DNA from 4 places in the Hydrogenophaga sp. L310 genome. Region 1 is predicted to be linked to each of the others. Evidence: predicted binding sites of a transcription regulator. Region 1 holds the regulator's gene; each other region holds the start of a gene.
What was found. The regulator sigma-54, encoded in region 1, starts transcription at its own class of promoters, with help from an activator protein. The targets are predictions, from matches to a motif close to TGGCANGNAANCTGCTTT.

Region 1 (3,184 bases):
CCCTGGGCATCTGCGACCACGCCTACATCATCAGCGACGGCCATGTTCTGGCCAGCGGTCCCACCGCAGAGATCGTGGAAAACGCCGAAGTACGCCGTGTGTACCTGGGCGAGAACTTCCGCATGTGAACATGACCGCCACGCTCGTCATTGCATGTACTTCGCGGCCCCCCGAGGGGGTTGATTCGCCTTGGGGCGGCCCGGCGGCGTCTTGTGGCCCCCACGCCTTGCCGCTGCGCGGCGCGCTGCCCCCCAAGGGGGTTGATTCGCCTTGGGGCGGCCCGGCGGCGAATCTCCGTTTCCCACTGCTGTACGCCCAGGCATGAAGCAAGGCCTCTCCCTGCGTGTATCGCAGCACCTGGCGCTCACGCCCCAGTTGCAGCAATCGATCCGCCTGCTGCAACTCTCCACGCTGGAAATGGCGCAGGAGGTCGAGCAGATGCTCGACGAAAACCCGTTTCTGGAGCGCACGGAAGAGATCGCCGAGCGCGAGGCTTTCGGTCTGGAGCAGGTCGATGCGCCGGTGAGCGCCGGCGAACAGATCGCCGATGCCGCGCTGCCGGTGGCCGACGCCGTGGCCGCCCCCGCCGAATTTGACGGCCCGCTGCCTGACCGCGTCAGCAGCACGTCCGACGCGCCCGCCGACAGCGGCTCAGGCGACGAGATCGAAAGCCGGCTCGACGGGGCCACCCCGGTGGAAGAAAGCTGGGAAGGCGACGGCACGGTCGAGATGGCGCCTGACGACAGCGAATGGGGCGGCGACGCACCGGCGCGCAACAGCGGCTCCGGTGGCGACGACGAAACCGCCAGCGCAGCCGACCTGGCCCGCAGTCCCGTCAGCCTCCAGGACCACCTGCACGAGCAGGCCCGCTGCCTGCGGCTGAGCGACGAGGACGCGGCGGCGCTGTATTTCCTCATCGAATCGCTCAACGACGATGCCTACCTCGAAGACGACATGGCCGAGCTCGCCCTGGACTTCTGGCGGCTCATGCACGGCCGCGAGGCCACCTCGCCTGCCATCGAAGAGCTGGAGGCCGTCGAAGCGCAGCTGCGCATGGCCCTGGGCTGGCTGCAGCACATGGAGCCCACCGGCGTGGGTGCGCGCAACCTCGGCGAATGCCTGCGCCTGCAGATCGAAGAGCTGCGCAACACCCCCGAAGCGCGCGCGGCGCTGGCCATCTGCAACCAGTCGATGGAGCTGGTGGCCAAACGCGACATCAAGCGTCTGTGCGCCCTGTGCGGCATCGACGACGAAACGGCGCGCGCCGCGCTGGGTGTCATCGCGCGGCTTGAACCCAAACCCGGGCGCCGTTTCATCGATGTGGAGCGCAACGTGGTCGTGCCCGACGTCATCGTCACACGCGCCGGCCGGGGCTTCAAGGTCATCCTGAATCCCGACGTGATGCCGCGCCTGCGCGTGCACGACGTGTACGCCAACGCCATGCGGCAAAACCGCGGCGGTCGCGACAACGGCGGCGAAGCCGGCCACGCCGCCATGCAGCAGCGCCTGCAGGAAGCGCGCTGGTTCATCAAGAACATCCAGCAGCGTTTCGACACCATCCTGCGCGTATCGAGTGCCATCGTCGAGCGCCAGCGCAACTTCTTCATGCACGGCGAACTCGCCATGCGCCCGCTGGTGCTGCGCGAGATCGCCGACGAGCTGGGCCTGCACGAGTCCACCATCAGCCGCGTGACCACCGCCAAGTACATGGCCACGCCGTTCGGCACCTACGAGCTCAAGTACTTCTTCGGCTCTTCGCTCGGCACCGAAACCGGCGGCAACGCGTCGAGCACCGCGGTGCGCGCCCTGCTCAAACAGTTCATCGCCTCCGAAGAGCCCAAGAAACCGCTGTCCGACAACCAGCTCTCCGACCTGCTCAAGGAGCAGGGCATCGAGTGCGCGCGCCGCACCGTGGCCAAGTACCGCGAGGCACTTCGCATCGCACCGGCCAACCTTAGAAAAAGCCTGTGAATCAATTGAAGTTGTTTCTCCCCTGTGCGGCCGGCGTGGAGGACATGCTCGCCGACGAGGTGCAGCGCATCACCAACGAACCGCTGGCCTTCAAGGCCCGCGGCGGTGTGGGCATCAAGGCCTCGTGGCGCGACGCCATGCGCCTGAACCTGTACAGCCGCCTGAGCCAGCGCGTGCTGGTGCAGCTCTGGCACGGTGGTTACCGCGGCGAGCAGGACCTGTACAACGCAGCCAGCGAGATCGCCTGGGAAATCTGGTTCACGCCGCAGCAGACCATCAAGGTCGAGATCACCGCGCAGCACAGCCCGCTGACCAGCCTCAACTTCGCCGCACTGAAGATCAAGGACGCGATCTGTGATCGCTTCCGCGACAAGCGCGGCGAACGCCCCAGCGTGGACACCACCTGGCCCGACGTGCGCATCTACGCCCACGTCACCACCGAAGAACTCACGCTCTACATCGACACCTCGGGTGAGCCGCTGTTCAAGCGAGGCTGGCGTGAAGACAAGGGCGATGCACCGCTGAAGGAAACGCTGGCCGCGGCCATGATCGCCGCCACCGGCTGGAACGGCGGCGAAGCCGAAACGCTGGACGCCATCACCCCGCTGTACGACCCCTGCTGCGGCAGCGGTACGGTGGTGATCGAGGCCGCGCAGATCGCGCTCAACATCCCGCCCGGGATGCTGCGCCGCTTCGCGTTTGAAAAAATGCTGCCGTTCCAGCAGCATGTGTGGCACGCCATCCAGGACGAAGCCGAACGCGACATGCGCCCTTGGCCCGAAGGCCATGCGCCCATCGTCTTCGGCAGCGACGTCTCGTTCCGCATGGTCGATTTCGCGCAGCGCAACGCCGAGCGCGCGGGCGTGGCCCACGCCATTGAACTGCGCGGCGGCGACGCCCTGCAGCGTATGCCGCCCACCCAGAAACCCGGTGTGATGCTGCTCAACCCGCCCTACGGCGAGCGCATCGCCGCGGCCGGTGTGGCTGGAGAAAACGCCAGTGCCCGCGCCCAGCGCATGGAGCCGCGCGCCCCCCGCACCGGCGCGGCCGGCAAGGCTGCGCCCCCCGCGCCCGGCCTGGGCCGCGAGAGCGCGCAGATGGCCGACGGCGGCGACGGCAGCGAGTTCTTCCAGCAGCTCGCGGCCCACTGGAAAAGCCACTACGCCGGCTGGAGCGCCTGGTTGCTCACGCCCGACCTGAAGCTGCCCGGCAA
Region 2 (3,184 bases), 100 kb from region 1:
CAGGGCGGCGCGTTCCAGCGCCTTGAGGTCGGCGGGTCGCTCGTCTGGCGCTCCGCCCGGGCCGTCGGTGATCGGTCGCAGGCCGGTTGGCGCTGCCGGGCGAAGCGCCGGACGGCGCCCGGTGGCGATCGCGTCGCGCACGTGCTCGGCCTCGATGCGTTCGCCGTCGCAGAGCAGGGCGGTGCGCTCCAGCAGATTGCGCAGCTCGCGCACGTTGCCGGGGTAGTCCTGCGCCTCCAGCACGGCGAGTGCGGCCGGGCTGAGCTGCAGGCGGCGGGGAGCGGCCACACGTTGCAGCAGGGCGGGCGCGAGCAGCGCCACGTCGCCGCTGCGCTCGCGCAGCGAGGGCAGCTGGATCGGAAAGGTGCACAGGCGGTAATACAGGTCTTCGCGGAAGCGGCCATCGGCCACCAGGCGCTCCAGGTCACGGTGCGTGGCGGAAACCACGCGGATGTCGGCGTGGCGCAGTTCGGTGCTGCCGACGCGGCGGTAGGTGCCGGTTTCCAGCAGGCGCAGCAGCTTGACCTGCATGGGCAGCGGGATATCGCCCACCTCGTCGAGGAACAGCGTGCCGCCGCTGGCCGCCTCGACCAGACCGCCCTTGGCCGTGCTCGCCCCGGTGAATGCGCCGCGTTCGTGGCCGAAGAGTTCGGACTCGAACAGGTTCTCCGGCAGGCTGGAGCAGTCCACCGCCACCAGCGGCTTGCCCGCGCGCGGGCTGGCCTCGTGCACGGCGCGCGCCACCAGCTCCTTGCCGGTGCCTGACTCACCGAGCAGCAGCACGGTGGCGCGCGAAGGCGCCACGCGCGCCACCAGCGAGAGCATGCGCTGGAAGGCTTCGGAGCGGCCGATCATGCCCTGCGCCGCGGGTTGGCTCTGGGCCACACGCAGCGGCTCCATCTTCTCGACGTAAAACGCGGGTTCGCCGTCCGGGCCGGGCAGGGGCGAGAGCTCGATGTTCACGTACTCCTCGCCCTGGGCTGTGTGGTGCAGGTGCAGCACACGCTCGCGCTGGCCCGAGACGCGCGACTGCGCCAGCGGACAGGACTCGCCCGCCTGGTCGCAGGGCACGGCAAAGTGGTGCGAGACCTCGTAACAACAGCGCCCGACCACGCTGCGGTCCGGGCTGTACTGGCGTCGGTAGGCCGCGTTGGCCGCCAGGATGCGGTACTGCGCGTCGAACAGGATGTGCGGCTCGGGCAGACCTTCGAGAAAGGCGGTGAGTTCGGGCAGGGGTTTCAAGCGGGCTCCCGGGTGGCGGCGAATGCTGCCATTGTCTGCCAATACTGGCAGTTTCACCAGCGTGCACCGAAGGCCAACCCTGGCGTGAACCGCAGAAAGGCTTGATTCATAAACACTTTCTGGCGCCGGCCGGGCGTGGCACGTTTCTTGGAATACATGGTGCAAACCCTGTCATTCCATGGACTTTCGAGACCGTTTTTTGCTGCGCAAGCTGGCCGTCGTGCTGGTGATCAAGCTCGTGTTTCTCACGGGGCTGTGGTGGGGTTTTGTGCGTGAGCAGCGCGTGGCGGTGGACACCGACGCCGCTGCCAGCCAGATGCTGGGCAGCCGCCCGGTGCCGCAGGTGTCGACCCAGGAGTGAAACCGTGATCTCTGAGCAGCTTGTTGACCTTTCCCGCCTGCAGTTCGCTGCGACGGCCATGTACCACTTCCTCTTCGTGCCGCTGACGCTGGGCATGGTGTGGCTGCTGGTGATCATGGAAAGCGTGTATGTGATGACGGGCAACGTCATCTGGAAGGACATGACCCGCTTCTGGGGCAAGCTCTTCGGCATCAATTTCGCGCTCGGCGTGACCACCGGCATCACGCTGGAATTCCAGTTTGGCACCAACTGGGCCTACTACTCGCACTACGTGGGCGACATCTTCGGGGCGCCGCTGGCCATCGAAGGGCTGATGGCTTTCTTCCTCGAATCGACCATGATCGGCCTGTTCTTCTTCGGCTGGGACCGGCTCTCCAAGACGCAGCATCTGATGGTCACCATCCTGATGGCGGTGGGCACCAATCTGAGCGCGCTGTGGATCCTGATCGCCAACGGCTGGATGCAGAACCCGGTGGGCGCTGAATTCAGCTATGTGACCATGCGCATGGAGATGGTGGACTTCTGGGCCGTGCTGTTCAACCCGGATGCCCAGGCCAAGTTCGTGCACACCGTCTCGGCCGGTTACGTGACCGGCGCGATGTTCGTGCTGTCCATCTCCAGCTGGTATTTGCTCAAGGGCCGCGACATCGAGTTTGCCAAGCGCAGCTTCCGCGTGGCGGCGGCCTTTGGCCTGGCCAGCGTCTGCAGCGTGATCGTGCTCGGCGACGAGTCGGGTTACACCGTGGGCGAGGCGCAGCAGACCAAGATGGCCGCGCTCGAAGCCATGTGGGAGACCGAGCCGGCACCCGCCGGCCTCAAGCTCGTGGCCAGCATCAACGAGGCCGAGCAGAAGAACGACTGGGAGATCGAGATCCCCTGGGTCATGGGCCTGATCGGCACGCGCTCGGTGAGCCAGCAGATCCCCGGCATCCACGAGATCAAGGCGAAAAACCGCGAACGCATCCAGAGCGGCATCCACGCCGTGACCGCGCTCGAAGCCCTGCGCGCCAACCGCGAGGACGCGGCCGCCAAGGCCCTGTTCGAACAGCACAAGGCCGACCTCGGCTTCGGCCTGCTGCTCAAGAAATACGTGGTGGATGTGCGCCAGGCCACGCCCGAGATGATCCAGAAAGCGGTGGACAGCACGGTGCCCAAGGTCACGCCGATGTTCTGGGCCTTCCGCATCATGGTCGGTCTGGGTTTCCTGATGCTGGCGCTGTTCGGCATGGCCTTCTGGTGCACGCTCAAGCTCGAATGCGGCAAGCGCCCCTGGCTGCTCAAATGGGCGCTGTGGATGCTGCCCGCGCCCTGGATCGCCTGTGAGCTCGGCTGGTTCGTTGCCGAATACGGCCGCCAGCCCTGGACCATCTATGGCGTGCTGCCGACACACCTGAGCGTGTCCACCCTCAGCGTGGGCAGTCTCTACGGTTCGCTCGCCGGCTTCATCGGTTTCTACACCCTGCTGCTGATCGTCGAGATGTACTTGATGGTCAAGTTCGCGCGCATCGGCCCCGGCAGCCTGGGCACGGGCCGTTACGAACGTGAACCCGTTCACCACGCTGTCCAGCACGCCTGAAGGAG
Region 3 (3,184 bases), on a different contig from region 1:
CCACCGAGATGGCGGCGTGCGCGGCGACTGCGGCCCCCACCACACCGGCCGCCGTGCCGCCGATCTGATCGGCGTTGGCTTCGATGCCGAAGGCGTGGATGTCGGTCAGGCGGTCGTAGAACGAGCCCTTGTCCCAGAAGCCGTCTTCACTGCAGCCAATGCAGCCGTGGCCGGCCTTGATCGGGAAGCTGGTGCCCTCGTTCCACATCACGGTGGAGCAGGCGTTGTAGGTGGTGGGGCCTTTGCAGCCGACCTTGTAGAGGCAGTAACCCTTGCGCGCGGACTCGTCGTCCCAGGTCTCGACGAACTGGCCGGCGTCGAAGTGCGGGCGGCGGTAGCACTTGTCGTGGATGCGCTGGCTGTAGAACATCTTCGGGCGGCCCTGGCGGTCCAGCTCGGGGATCTTGTCGAAGGTCAGCATGTAGGTGATCACGCCCGTCATCACCTCGGGGATGGGCGGGCAGCCCGGCACCTTGATGATGGGCTTGTCGGTGATGACCTTGTGGATCGGCGTGGCCTGTGTCGGGTTGGGCTTGGCGGCCTGCACGCAGCCCCAGCTGGCACACGAACCCCAGGCGATGATGGCCTTGGCGTCTTTCGCCACGTGCTTGAGCTTTTCGATGAAGGGCTTGCCCGACTGGATGCAGAACATGCCGTCTTCGTTCAGCGGCGGGTTGCCTTCCACGGCCAGGATGTACTGGCCCTTGTACTTGACCATGATCTCTTCGAGGATGGCCTCGGCCTGGTGGCCGGCGGCGGCCATCAGGGTGTCGTCGTAGTCCAGGCTGATCATGGAGAGCACCACGTCCTTGGCCAGCGGGTGCGCCGAGCGGATGAACGACTCGGTGCAACAGGTGCATTCCAGCCCGTGCAGCCAGAGCACCGGGGTGCGCGGCTTGGTTTCCATGGCGTGCGCGATCATCGGCACGAACGAGGGCGCCAGCCCGAGCGAGGTGGCGGTGAGCGAGCAGTACTTCAGAAAACTGCGGCGCGAGATGCCCTTGCGGCGCATCACCTCGTAAAAGGTTTCCATCATGGTTGTGTCTCCGTGGGCTGGTGTGGGGCGGAACCGGGCCCCGCCAATGCAGGCAGGTGTGTAACCGTTCGCAATCGCCAGGCCACGATGGGCCAACCAAGGGAAAACACCGATCAACGCATTTAACGCATTGATTTACATCAACTTTTTCCGACCCGTTTTGTCGATTCCAAAATCAAGTACCAACATAGTGGACGGACAACTTCCATTCGCATCAACAAAACGAAAACAGAAAAGACACTCTCGGAAACTCACCCGCCACCCACGCAGGCAAAAAAAAGCCGACCCTTGCGGGGTCGGCTTGTGATCTCTGGCATCTCTTGGGGACGCTGAAGCAATATTTTCTGGTTGGACTGGGTTGTCTCCTCGGTCCCCCGCGGTCACCAGCGGCGTGCGCTGGGTGCGAGTGGTGCCTACTGTAATGCCTTGCACCAGCGCTGTGCATCCGGGGTTTCCCTTGCTCCCTTGCAGGGTGGCACAGGATGTGCTCAGTGCCGGGGGTCGTTGGAAAAGGTAACAAAATGCACCAAAACCGTAGATCCCCTGGATCCGTGGCGGCTGGACTGGCCCTCGCCATCCCCTCGCTGACCTGTGCGCAGACCGCACCTGCCGGGGCCACCAGCCCCGCTGCCGACGCAGCGGCCACGCTGCCCGGCCCGGCGCTCGCCGCCATCAGCACCATCAGCGGGGCCGACACCGCCTGGCTCATGGTGTCCACCGCGCTCGTGCTGCTCATGACGTTGCCCGGCATCGCGCTCTTTTATGGCGGCATGGTGCGCCGCCTCAACGTGATCAACACCATGGCCAGCGTGGTCGGCATCGCGGCGGTGGTCAGCGTGTTGTGGTTTGCGCTGGCGTATTCGCTGGCGTTCACGCCCGGCGACGGCGCGCTGGCGGGCTGGATCGGCGGCGTCGAGCGCATGGGCTTTGCCGGGCTCGATTACCTGGGCGCCACCGGCCAGGTGGCGGTGAGCCACATCGCGCCGCACGTGCCCGAGTCGGTGTTTGCCATGTTCCAGCTCACCTTTGCCATCATCACCTGCGCCCTCGTGGTGGGCGCGCTGGTGGAGCGCATGCACTTCGGCGCCCTGCTGCTGTTCGCCAGCCTGTGGCTGCTGCTGGTGTACGCGCCCGTGGCCCACTGGGTCTGGGAGCCGGGCGGCTGGCTGGCCCAGCTCGGTGCGCTGGACTTTGCCGGTGGCGCCGTGGTGCACATCAACGCCGGCGCGGCCGCGCTGGTCTGCGCCTACGCCCTCGGCCCGCGCCAGGGCTACGGCCGCGAACCCTTCATCCCCTTCAACCTGGGCCTGACCATGGCCGGCACCGGCCTGCTCTGGGTCGGCTGGTTCGGCTTCAACGCCGGCTCGGCGCTCGCCGCCGACGGGCGCGCCGGGCTGGCGCTGGCCGTGACCCACATCGCCGCCGCCGCGGGCGCGCTCTCGTGGATGGCCGCCGAATGGCTGGCGCGCAAACGCGCTTCGCTGCTCGGCCTGTGCTCCGGCGTGGTGGCCGGACTCGTGGCCATCACGCCGGCCGCGGGCTTCGTCACGCTGCGCAGCGCGCTGATCATCGGTCTGGTGGCGGGTGCGGTCTGCTACTGGGGTGCCACCGGCCTGAAACGCCGCCTGCGCGCTGACGATTCGCTCGACGTGTTCGGTGTGCACGGTGTGGGTGGCCTGGTGGGCGCGCTGCTCACCGGCCTGCTGGCCGATCCGGCCATCGCCGGGGTGGAGGGCAGCGTGCTGACGCAGCTGATCGCCTGCATGGCCGTGCTGACCTACAGCCTGGTCATGACCGGCGTCGTGCTGTGGATCACCTCGCGTGTGGCGCGCCTGCGCGTGCACGAGGTGGACGAACGCGCCGGGCTCGATCTGTCGCTGCACAACGAACAGCTCGGGCATTGAGATGCACCCCCCGCGCCGCTTCGCGTCACCCCCCTCAAGGGGGGCGGCACTGGCCGTCCGGCAAAGCCGGCCCGGCGGTGCCCTGGGGTTTTACCCCTTCACTCGTTGTTGATCTTGCTCCGGCGACATCGACAACTTGGGCCATTGAAAGGACGCTGCCATGACTTCCACCGAAATCTTTGCCACCGCCGCCCATCTGCATGTGCTGCTGCGCCGCAAGACGGGGCGCGTGACCGACACCGAG
Region 4 (3,184 bases), on a different contig from region 1:
GATCATGTCCTTGATGGGGCCCCACACCACGCCCTTGGAACCGGCGTAGGCACAACCGCGGATGGTCATGACGCCCGGCAGGGACTTGATGTTGGATTTGACGCCGCAGTCCGGCTTGCCTTCTTCGAACGAGCCCAGGTGCTTCGCCCTGCGCTTGGCCATCTTTTCGGGATAGGCCTTCAGCACTTCATCGATCAAGGCTTTGTTCGTGGCCTTGCGGTCTTCAACTGTGGCAGTCATGGGTAACTCCGATGGATATTTGGTTTGCTTGGGTGATCAAGACCGACCCTCCGGCACAAGCCAGGCGGATCGGACTTGTGGGGCCGTTCAGGCGGCGGCCAGGGCGGCGGCGGCCGCAGCGGCCTTGCCGACTTCGGACTCGTCGATCTGCTGCATGATCCCGAACTCCATCAGCATGTCTTCCAGCTGGTCCATCGTGATGGGGGTGGGGATGGTGCCGTTGCCAGCGTTGTTGTGGATCTTCGAAGCCAGGGTGCGGTACTCGGCGGCCTGCTTGGAATCGGGCGCGTACTCGATCACGGTCATGCGGCGCAGCTCGGCGTGTTGCACGATGTTGTCGCGCGGCACGAAGTGGATCAGCTTGCTGCCCAGCATGCCGGCGAGGGCGTCGGCCAGTTCCAGTTCCTTGTCGGTCTGGCGCTCGTTGCAGACCAGGCCACCCAGACGCACACCACCCGAGTTGGCGTACTTCAGAATGCCCTTGGAGATGTTGTTGGCCGCGTACATGGCCATCATCTCGCCCGACATCACGATGTAGATCTCTTGCGCCTTGTTTTCGCGGATGGGCATGGCGAAGCCGCCGCACACCACGTCACCCAGCACGTCGTAGGACACGTAGTCCACGCCGTCGTAGGCGCCGTTTTCTTCCAGGAAGTTGATCGAGGTGATCACGCCGCGACCAGCGCAGCCGACGCCTGGCTCAGGGCCACCGGACTCGACGCAGCGGATGTCCTTGTAGCCGATCTTCATCACGTCTTCGAGCTCCAGGTCCTCCACCGAACCGGCTTCAGCGGCCAGCGAGAGGATGGTGTCCTGGGCCTTGGCGTGCAGGATCAGGCGGGTCGAGTCGGCCTTGGGGTCGCAGCCGACGATCAGGATTTTCTGGCCGAGGTCGGACAGAGCAGCCAGGGTGTTCTGGGAAGTGGTCGATTTACCGATGCCGCCTTTACCGTAGAAGGCGATTTGCCGAAGTTTGGCCATTGCAGTACTCCATTCAGGAAAGTTAAAGAACCTAAGCAAGCGTTGCCGCGACTTTGGGTCAGCCTTTCGTGCCTGTTGGTCTTATTGCTCTAGGTTCACGTCGGCCGGACTGGTGTCCGCGCAGCCTCCTCTTTGCAGCTTCCGTGCCATGTTGTTTGGCCTCTGTTTTGTCGCTCTTGAAACAGGGCCTCCACAGAGGGAAAAACGCAGTTTTCAGGGCTCGCTGCGGGCGCTGAAAGGGCTTTGTCCTGTTCCCGACAAAACGGCGAAATCCGTCGCACACACATCGCGTCGACGGGTCGCCGCGGCGGCTTTGTGTCGCATTTGATGGCCGCGGGTGGACAAATCCGCCTGGTACGGTCATTGCTCTCTAGAGAGGCATGAACCTGCCCCACGCGCTCACCACCGCCCCGCTGGCACCGCCCTCGCACTTTGAAGCGATCGGTGGCCAGGCGGCGGTGGACCGCCTGGTCAACGCCTTCTACGCGCAGATGGACAGCCGCAGCGATTCGCGCGGGATCCGCGCCATGCACGAGCCCGATCTGGGCCACACCAAGGCCGTGCTGCGGCTGTACCTGGCCGAGTGGCTGGGCGGCCCCAAGGACTACACGGCGCAGCGCGGCCACCCGCGCCTGCGCATGCGCCACGCGACCTTTCCCATCGGCGTGCCCGAGCGCGACGCCTGGCTCGCCTGCATGGACGCCGCCATGCAGCAGACCGGCGTGCCCCCGGACCAGCACAAGTTGCTGATGGCGGCCTTCTTCAAGACCGCCGACTGGATGCGCAACACCCCAAACCCCCCGGCAATCCCTGCCACCAACCCGAAGGAAGCTCCATGACCGCCACCCTGGCCACCCAAGAGATCGACGACACCGCGTTTGCCCGCCTGGACACCGAGGGCCGCCTGCTCAACCCGCTGCTCAAGGGCACCACCAACAAGTTCGGCCGGGTCGGCTTTCGCGGCGAACTCGCGCTGCGTTTTGCGCCCAAGCTGGCCGACGAGGCCCGCCCGCCCGAACTGCTGTGCGGCCAGGCCATGGCGGTGGGCACCGTGGGCGAGAAAACCCTGTCATTCTTCGCCGGCTACCTGCTGAGCTTCGAGTACCTGAAGGACGTGGCCGAGGTGCTGGGCGACACGCTGAGCGCGGGCGGCAAGTACTTCCTGTTCTGCAACAACATCGACCTGTCGAAGAAGTACCAGGTGCCGTACAAGGGCGCGATGTTCTATGTGCTGCCGATCGACGAGGCCACGGTCTACAACGAACTGCTCGACCTGTTCTACCTGGAAAAGGGCGACCTGAAGAAGAAGGACACCGCGGGCAAGCTCGACGCCATCGCCGACGCCGCGCTGAAGTACGACGTCACCTTCGACACCATCACCTACGCAGAAGGCCTGACCCTCATGGGCCCCGTGCGGAATCCCAACGAAAACCGCCCCGTCTGATCCGACCTCCCGAGCCGGCCGTGGCAAGCGATGAAGGCCTTGACCAACCCCAACGCTGGACCAGCACCAACCTGGTGGGGGTGTCCACGGCCTGGCTGGCCAGCACGGGCTTCAACCAGCGTGCGCCCGAGCTGCACATCGCCGGCACGCGCGAGACCCAGCCGGGTCTCTTCGCGCTGCTGGACCGCTGCGACGACCTGACCGAAGCGCGCGAGGTCTTTGTGCACTACCTGTCCATCGCCTTCGGTCTGCAAGCTCCCGAGAAGCCCGCCATCGGCAGTGCGACATCGGCCGAGCCACGGCGCTGGCGCGGCAGCTGGCGCCGCCTGCTGCAGGGCTGGGGCATGGACGCCAACGGTGTCGCGGGTGCGGTGCTCAAGGGCTGGGTCGAAAGCCGCTTCGGCCTGGTGCCCACGTTCCACAAAGCGCCGCTGGCGCACTTCCCTTCACCGGCCTGGGTGGCCTACCTGGAAGAAAAAACCAGCAGCCGCCACCACAGCAACAACATCCACCAGCAGC

Region 2: cydP (cytochrome oxidase putative small subunit CydP) is a predicted target of sigma-54. The motif match lies at 1,379-1,396, and genes of this name have one in related genera.
Region 3: AC0GNO_RS14195 (ammonium transporter) is a predicted target of sigma-54. The motif match lies at 1,510-1,527, and genes of this name have one in related genera.
Region 4: nifH (nitrogenase iron protein) is a predicted target of sigma-54. The motif match lies at 1,353-1,370, and genes of this name have one in related genera.

The regions. Positions count from the first base shown of each region.
Region 1 is NZ_JBVPZA010000007.1:199,298-202,481, forward strand. It holds gene lptB (LPS export ABC transporter ATP-binding protein) at 1-128, shown strand, start outside; gene rpoN (RNA polymerase factor sigma-54) at 322-1,971, shown strand; gene AC0GNO_RS13935 (THUMP domain-containing class I SAM-dependent RNA methyltransferase) at 1,968-3,184, shown strand, end outside.
Region 2 is NZ_JBVPZA010000007.1:97,055-100,238, forward strand. It holds gene AC0GNO_RS13425 (sigma-54 interaction domain-containing protein) at 1-1,242, opposite strand, end outside; gene cydP (cytochrome oxidase putative small subunit CydP) at 1,421-1,603, shown strand; gene AC0GNO_RS13435 (cytochrome ubiquinol oxidase subunit I) at 1,608-3,179, shown strand.
Region 3 is NZ_JBVPZA010000008.1:14,920-18,103, forward strand. It holds gene AC0GNO_RS14190 (hydrogenase small subunit) at 1-1,033, opposite strand, end outside; gene AC0GNO_RS14195 (ammonium transporter) at 1,558-2,940, shown strand; gene AC0GNO_RS14200 (hypothetical protein) at 3,101-3,184, shown strand, end outside.
Region 4 is NZ_JBVPZA010000012.1:102,880-106,063, forward strand. It holds gene nifD (nitrogenase molybdenum-iron protein alpha chain) at 1-240, opposite strand, end outside; gene nifH (nitrogenase iron protein) at 328-1,221, opposite strand; gene AC0GNO_RS18660 (group II truncated hemoglobin) at 1,602-2,060, shown strand; gene AC0GNO_RS18665 (hypothetical protein) at 2,057-2,665, shown strand; gene AC0GNO_RS18670 (NAD(+)--dinitrogen-reductase ADP-D-ribosyltransferase) at 2,686-3,184, shown strand, end outside.